2 regions of the Pseudazoarcus sp. NS20 genome follow, and region 1 is predicted to be linked to the other one. Evidence: riboswitches for the same ligand, from Rfam matches in the RefSeq annotation. Region 1 holds a riboswitch; the other holds the start of a gene.

Evidence for each region. Region 1 has a riboswitch for thiamine pyrophosphate ahead of AC6H0W_RS13700 (sodium:solute symporter family transporter). Riboswitches for the same ligand answer to the same signal wherever they lie in the genome.
Region 2: it holds a riboswitch for thiamine pyrophosphate, as region 1 does, so the genes downstream of both, thiD (bifunctional hydroxymethylpyrimidine kinase/phosphomethylpyrimidine kinase) here and AC6H0W_RS13700 (sodium:solute symporter family transporter) in region 1, are expected to answer to the same signal.

Annotation. Positions count from the first base shown of each region.
Region 1 covers NZ_BAAKIY010000004.1:400,434-403,849, reverse strand. The annotation lists gene AC6H0W_RS13705 (TonB-dependent siderophore receptor) at 1-205, shown strand, start outside; gene AC6H0W_RS13700 (sodium:solute symporter family transporter) at 511-1,962, opposite strand; TPP riboswitch at 2,007-2,109, opposite strand; TPP riboswitch at 2,680-2,778, shown strand; gene AC6H0W_RS13695 (3-oxoacyl-ACP reductase) at 2,817-3,416, shown strand, end outside.
Region 2 covers NZ_BAAKIY010000001.1:29,211-32,626, reverse strand. The annotation lists gene AC6H0W_RS00165 (SLC13 family permease) at 1-5, shown strand, start outside; gene AC6H0W_RS00160 (S1 family peptidase) at 73-804, shown strand; gene thiD (bifunctional hydroxymethylpyrimidine kinase/phosphomethylpyrimidine kinase) at 876-1,709, opposite strand; TPP riboswitch at 1,766-1,867, opposite strand; gene AC6H0W_RS00150 (TMEM165/GDT1 family protein) at 1,928-2,518, opposite strand; yybP-ykoY riboswitch at 2,564-2,736, opposite strand; gene AC6H0W_RS00145 (carbonic anhydrase) at 2,861-3,416, shown strand, end outside.

The sequences.
Region 1 (3,416 bases):
GCGGGCCAAGCTCGCCGGCTACCACGTGTTCAACCTCGGCGCGCAGTACATGACCGACGTGAACGGCGTGGCCACCACCATCCGCTTCGGGGTGAATAACGTGTTCGACAAATTCTATTGGGGTGACACCTCCAGCACCTTCGGCGGCTACATGATTCCCGGCGCACCGCGCACCTTCCGCCTGTCGGCCCAGTTCGATTTCTGATCGCAAGCCACTATAAAAAAGGGGCTCCGGCATGTGCCGGAGCCCCTTTTTCTACGCCCGCGTCAGAAAGCAGGCCGCATCGCTGCACCCAGTCCCCAAGGTTGCACCCGTAGGTCGCGATGAGCGCAGCGAATTGCGACGCCCACGCCCACTACCCGCGCTGCCGTCGCATTTCGCCTACGGCTCAACGCGACCTACAACTGATCACGCACCACACAAACGAAACGGGCCCAGGTATCGACCAGGGCCCGTTTTACATGCTCTCCAAAAGGCGGGCATGGCGGCATCGCCAGCCCGTCTGAGGCTCAGAAGCTCTCTTCGCTCAGCTTGCGCGTCGACATCGACAGCGACTCCAGCTCGAAGGGCTCAGAACCTCGGCGTACGAAGCGCAGCGCGTAGATCACCACCACCGGCACCACGGCCGCCAGCAGGAAGGATTCGAGCAGGTAGGTCATCGGCGCCCCCGGCATGGGAAACACCACCAAGCCCGCCACCAGCCCGGCCAGCGTGCCGGCCATGGCCGAGAAGCCGTCGTGCGAGCGGCTGAACAACCCGTAAAACACCGGAAACGCTGCAGCCGCACACAGCAGATCGGCCAGCAGGAAGAGGTACAGCACGCTGTAGCCCTGCGCCGCCACAAACAAGGCGGGAATCGACATCAGCACCACCAGCCAGCGCGCAAGGCGCATCAGCTTGGCCGGGGTGGCCGTGGGCACGGCGCGGCTCACGTCCACCGCGACAATGCTGGAAATGGCGCTGATGCCGGTATCCACGCTGGACATCACCAGCGCAATGCCCAGCGGAATCAGCGCAACCGCCAACCACATCGGAATTTCCGACAGGATCACGGCAAACAGCGCCACCGAGTCATCCCCGCCCGGCGTGAGCGCCACGAAGGCCAGCCCGAACAAACCCATGATGAAGATGAACGGCACCACCAGCACGCCGCCCAGCAGAAAGCCGCGACGCATCGAGGGAATATCTTTGGCCGAGTAGATGCGCTGCCAGTTGCCCTGGTGAAAGATGCCGGTGAGCAGGATGGCGAAGAAGAAGGTCAGCCCGGCCTTGATGCCGGCGAAGTCGCCCAGGTCGAGCAGGCGCGGCGCCGTCTCCTGCAGGCGCTCGGTCACCGGGCCGATGCCGCCGGTGACCTGCCAGCCGATGCCGATCAGCGCCGCCACCAGCGGAATGATGATGATGACCTGCATCTTGTCGGTGAAGATCGAGGCGCGCAGCCCGCCGTAGGTGGTGTAGATCAGCGTCGCCACCATCACGATGGCCGCGCTCACCCACAGCGGCACCGGCGCCAGCAACTGCACCAGCTTGCCTATGGCGGTCAGCTCGGCGGTAAGCGCGATGAACATGTAGAACACCATGATCGCCAGCGTTAGCCAGTACATCGGCCGGCCATAGCGCAAGATCAGGAATTCGGTGAGCGAATGGCCGTTGGGCATCAACTCGCGCATGCGCTTGCCCAGCGGAATCATCGCAATGCGCGGCGACATCGAACCGAGCGCATAGCCGATCACCGCCGCCAGCCCGCCCCAAGTGGCCGCCTGCGCGGGCGAAAACAGAATCCACGCGCCCAGCGACGAGGCCAGCAGCGTCATGATGGTCGCCACCGAGCCCTGGCTGTTGCGGGCGACGATGTACTCCTCGAGGTTGCCGCGATACCGGCGCGCGTAGGCCATGCCGGCGATGGCGAAGGCCGCTGCGAAAAAAGTGAGCCACCCGATGGCGGCTTGAGTGCTGAGCATGGTGCGAGGCTCCAGAAGCAACGACGGACGGAGCCCACCCACGGAGGGGACGGTGCATCCTTCCTTACGCCGGTATTACCCGGATCAAGTATCGGGGTCATGGCTATCGCCATCTCTCAGCCGCAGGCGGCTCCCCCAGGATCAAGGCGCGGAGTATAGGCCACTTCCCGTTGATTTGACACGGGAATTTGTGCGGCCTGGGCCGGTTCGATTGCACATGGGCTTGGGTAGGGCTGTGCGTAGCTGCAAGGCAGGGCGTTTCTACCCGTCATTGCGAGAAGCGCAGCGACGAAGCAATCTCGCAGCGTCTGCAGGCTGCACACTCAGCAGATTGCCGCGCTACGCTCGCAATGACGGCCAAAGGCCGTGCCGGCGTCGCGGGGCGTGCCCGAGGATGGCACGCTGGGACTGGATTGTTCGTCCGCAAACTACAGCGTCCATTCATGCCAAACCGACGCAGCGTAGCCGTAACGCCATCCCACCCATGGCGCCCGCCCCCAGGCCCCCCAAACCCGCAACGCCAAAATCCCGTCATTGCGAGAAGCGCAGCGACGAAGCAATCTCGCAGCGTCTGCACACTTGCACACTCAGCAGATTGCCGCGCTGCGCTCGCAATGACGGCAAAAGGCCGTGTCGACCATTGCGGGCGTGCGTGAGGGAAGCATGTCGGGACCGGGTTCTGCGCCCGCCGGCATGCCAATCCATGCTAAGGTTTTGCCTTTCGACACGGGGTGTCCCGCCACACGCGGGGCTGAGATCACACCCGTCGAACCTGATCCAGCTCATACTGGCGAAGGGATGTCCCCCGCACCGGCTCGTGCGCGTCCTTTGCCAGCTTCGAACAAGGGAAACGCATGTCCAGCCAATCTGCCCCTCTCGCTCAACAACTCGTTCTCGTCACCGGCGCCGGTCGCGGCCTGGGTGCGCACATTGCGCGCGCGTTTCTGGCGCAGGGCGCAAAAGTTGTCGTCAATTACCTGAACAGCGCCAGCGCGGCCAATGACGTGGCCAGCACTGCGCCCGGCCAGGCGCTCGCCATTCAGGCCGACGTGTGCGATCCGGCCGCCGTACGCGAAATGCTCGAGCGCGCCCGCGCGCATTTCGGCCAGCCGGTAACCACCGTGGTGAACAACGCCTTGCCCGCCTTCCAGTTCAACGGCGATGCGCGCGAGCACGCCGACGCACTGCGTTGGGAGAGCGTTGCCCAGCAGATGCAGGGCGTGGTGCGCGGCGCGCTCAACTCCACGCAAATCGCGCTGCCCGGCATGCGCGAAGCGGGCTTTGGCCGCATCATCAACATCGGCACCAACCTGTTCCAGAACCCGGTGGTGCCGTACCACGACTACACCGCAGCCAAGGCCGCGCTGCTGTCGCTCACGCGTACGCTGTCGCAAGATCTGGGGCCGGACGGCATCACCGTGAACATGGTGTCCGGCGGCCTGCTGCGCACCACC
Region 2 (3,416 bases), on a different contig from region 1:
TGTGATCGGGGCCAGCCGGAGAGCGGCTGTGGGCATTGTTCGAAGAGCCCGGCTTTCAGGAGAACATCCCGCATGATCGATTCCATACTGCTCAGCGTCGCGCGCATCCTCACCTTCAACGGTGCAACTACGCTGACCAACGCCACCGGCTTTTTCTTCGAGCGCGACGGGCGCTTGTTTCTGGTGTCGAGCCGGCACGTGTTCTTCGACGGGCCGAGCGGGCACGCGCCGGATCGCATCGAGATCGAAGTTCATGTGGATGCCGACAACGTCGCGGATTCCGTTCAATACTCGATTCCGCTGTACCGGGACGGCGCATCGTTGTGGCGCCAGGGTGAGGACGAGGCCGGCGAGATCGACGTGGCCGTCATCGAGATCGAACGCCCGGCCTTGCCGCCCAGCGCCGTGCTGGAAGCCTTCGGGCCGGAGCACCTGTGGCAGCCCGAAGATCGCGTCGAGGTCGGCTCGTCGGTGCTGGTGGTGGGTTTTCCGCTGGGTTTCCACGACACGTTGCATCACTTGCCCGTGGTGCGCCATGCCGGCATCGCCTCGTCGTTCGGCCTGCGCTTTCAGGGTGAGGGTTATTTCCTGACCGATGCGCGCACCCACCGCGGCGCCAGCGGCGCGCCGGTGGTGATGCGCAAGCCGGATGCCGACGCTGCGGGCCAAAGCCTGCCGTGGCGGTTGCTGGGTGTGCACTCGGCACGCCTCGATGTGGGCTCGCGCGACACCGAGCTGGATGAGGCGCTGGGCCTCAACTGTGCGTGGTACGCCGATGTGGTGATGGCGCTTACGGCGTCCTGAGAGGGCGGTGTCTGAAGCAAAACGGGCTGCGCAAGGCAGCCCGTTTCAAGTGTGCTCTCAGGTTCGGGTGCTCAGCGCCACAATGCGTGGAAGTGATGCACCGGGCCGTGTCCGCTGCCCACCGTGAGCTGGCCGGATGCGGCAATGCCGCGCAGCAGGTAGTCGCGTGCCACGCGCACGGCGCTCTCCACCGGCGCGAGGGTGTCAGCCGACTGCGGCAGCAGTGCGGCAATCGCGGAAGACAGCGTGCAGCCGGTGCCATGCGTATTCTTGGTTTCGATGCGCTGCGCCTGCAGTTCGATCATGCGGTCGCCGTTGAACAGCAGATCGGTCAGATCGCCGCCGGGCAGGTGGCCACCCTTGAGCAGCACCCAGCGCTCGGACGAAGTCGGCAGCATGTCGCGCAGGCGTTCTGCGGCGCGATACATGCTCTTCAACGAATCGGGCTCACTGCATTCGAGCAGCACGCCGGCTTCGGGTAGGTTGGGCGTGATCATGAAGCTCTGCGGCATCAGTGCCTCGCGCAGCATCGCCACGGCTTCGCGCGCCAGCAGGTGGTCGCCGCTCTTGGCCACCATGACCGGGTCGCACACCACGAACGGCGCCTTGTGCTGCTCCAGACGGTCGGCCACGGTGCGCACGATGTCGGCGGTGCCGAGCATGCCGATCTTGACGGCATGGATGGCGACATCGGCAAACAGCGTGTCGATCTGCAGTTTGAGGAAGTCGACGGGCGGCGTGTGCACGCCGGTGACGGCCTGCGTGTTCTGCGCGGTCAAGGCGGCGATGACGCCGCAGCCATAGGCGCCCAGCGCCGAGAAAGCCTTGAGGTCGGCCAGCACGCCGGCGCCACCACTGGGGTCGACGCCGGCGATGCTGACTACGTTCGGAATGCTGCGGCTCATGAGCGCGCTCCCCGGTTAGAGACAGTCTGTGGGGTGCTGCCGGGCCGACAGGTGCAGGTGCGCATGGAGCGTTTTCCTACGCCGGTGCTAACCGGGTCAGGTTCCAAGGGTATTTTCTCAGCCTGCCGCAGCGACGGCGGGCACCCCCAACGAAGCTGCGCAGGTTAGCGCAGCCGCCCCGTCGTGACAACCGCAGGCGGCCCGCTGCGCGGCGAAGCTCAGCTGCTCCACACGCCGGACAGTGCGATCACGCCGAGTACCGCGAAAAGACAGGCGGCTATGCCATGCACCAGGCGTGTCGGCATGCGGTGCGCCAGTCGGTCGCCGATCAGTACGGCGGGCACGTTGGCGATCATCATGCCCAGCGTGGTGCCCACCACGACCGCCACGAAAGCTTCGTATTGCGCGGCGAGGGCAACCGTGGCGACCTGCGTCTTGTCGCCCATTTCGGCGAGGAAGAAGGCGATCAGGGTGGTGCCGAAGATGCCGAGGCCGCTTTTGACCTGCACGTCTGCGTCGTCGAGCTTGTCGGGGATCAGCGTCCAGATGGCCATCGCGATGAAGCCGATGCCGAGGATCCAGCGCAGCGTGTCCGGCCCGATGACGCTGGTGAGCCAGGTGCCGACGGCACCCGCGAAGGCATGGTTGGCGATCGTCGCCACGAAGATGCCGAGCACGATGGGCGCGGCACGCCGGTAGCGAGCGGCGAGCATGAAGGCGAGCAGTTGGGTTTTGTCGCCGATTTCGGCCAGCGCAACGATGCCGGTGGAAACGAGAAAGGCTTCGAACGGAAAGTCAGGGAAATTCATGATGTCCTCCGGGCCGTAGCGTTAACCGATGACCGGCGCGCTCCCGGCCCGAACAGCGGAGTGCGTCGGTCAGCGGTCTTGCCAGGCTGGAGGGCGCTCGCAGTAGTTGAAAACTGCGGAGGCGACACCTCGGGCTGAATGCGCCATGTCCGATGGACAAGTATGTTGACGCGTCCCTTCCGCCGGGGCGGAAGCGGCTACTCCCCGATGACGGTGCGAATTCTATCCGAGGAATGAATTCGTGCGCACGGAATCTTTCGAATCCATGCGTTGCGTTAAAGAAATGCGCGCTTCGCGCCGTTGTAGCACTCGGGTACCCAATTCATTCACCGACGAATCGACATGCACTCTTGCCTCGGCCGTGCCTTTGCGGCGTTAGCGCTGGCTTTGCCGCTTGCTGCCTCAGCCGTCGACGACGACTGGGTGACGATCTCGCGCGACGGCAGTCGGGAGATCCAGGTGGACCGGGCAAGCGTGATTCCGTCGGATGCGGGCACCAAGATCGCCTGGGCGCGCATGGTGATGGCGCCCGAGGAAGCCGAACGTGCCGGCTACACCGCGGTGCTGGCGCTGAACCGCTTTGATTGCCTGAATCGGGGCTTCCTCACGGTGCGTCGTCGTTACATCGACGAGCGCAATGTGGTGCTGCGCGAGGAAGAGGTGCGTGATCAGACCATGCGTCCGGTGGCTCGCGGTGGGGTGGATGATCGGCTGTGGCGGGAGATCTGCCGGCCGCCGTCCAGCAGCGATCTGGTGTCGCTGGCCGGCGAGGCCGACCGCATCGCCGCCGCACTCGAAACATTGCCGTCTGCGAAGCCGGTGACCGTTGCAACGGCCGCTCCGGTGCCGGTTGCCGGCCCGGCACCCGCCGCGCCCGAGCCAGGCGTTTCCGCGCCTG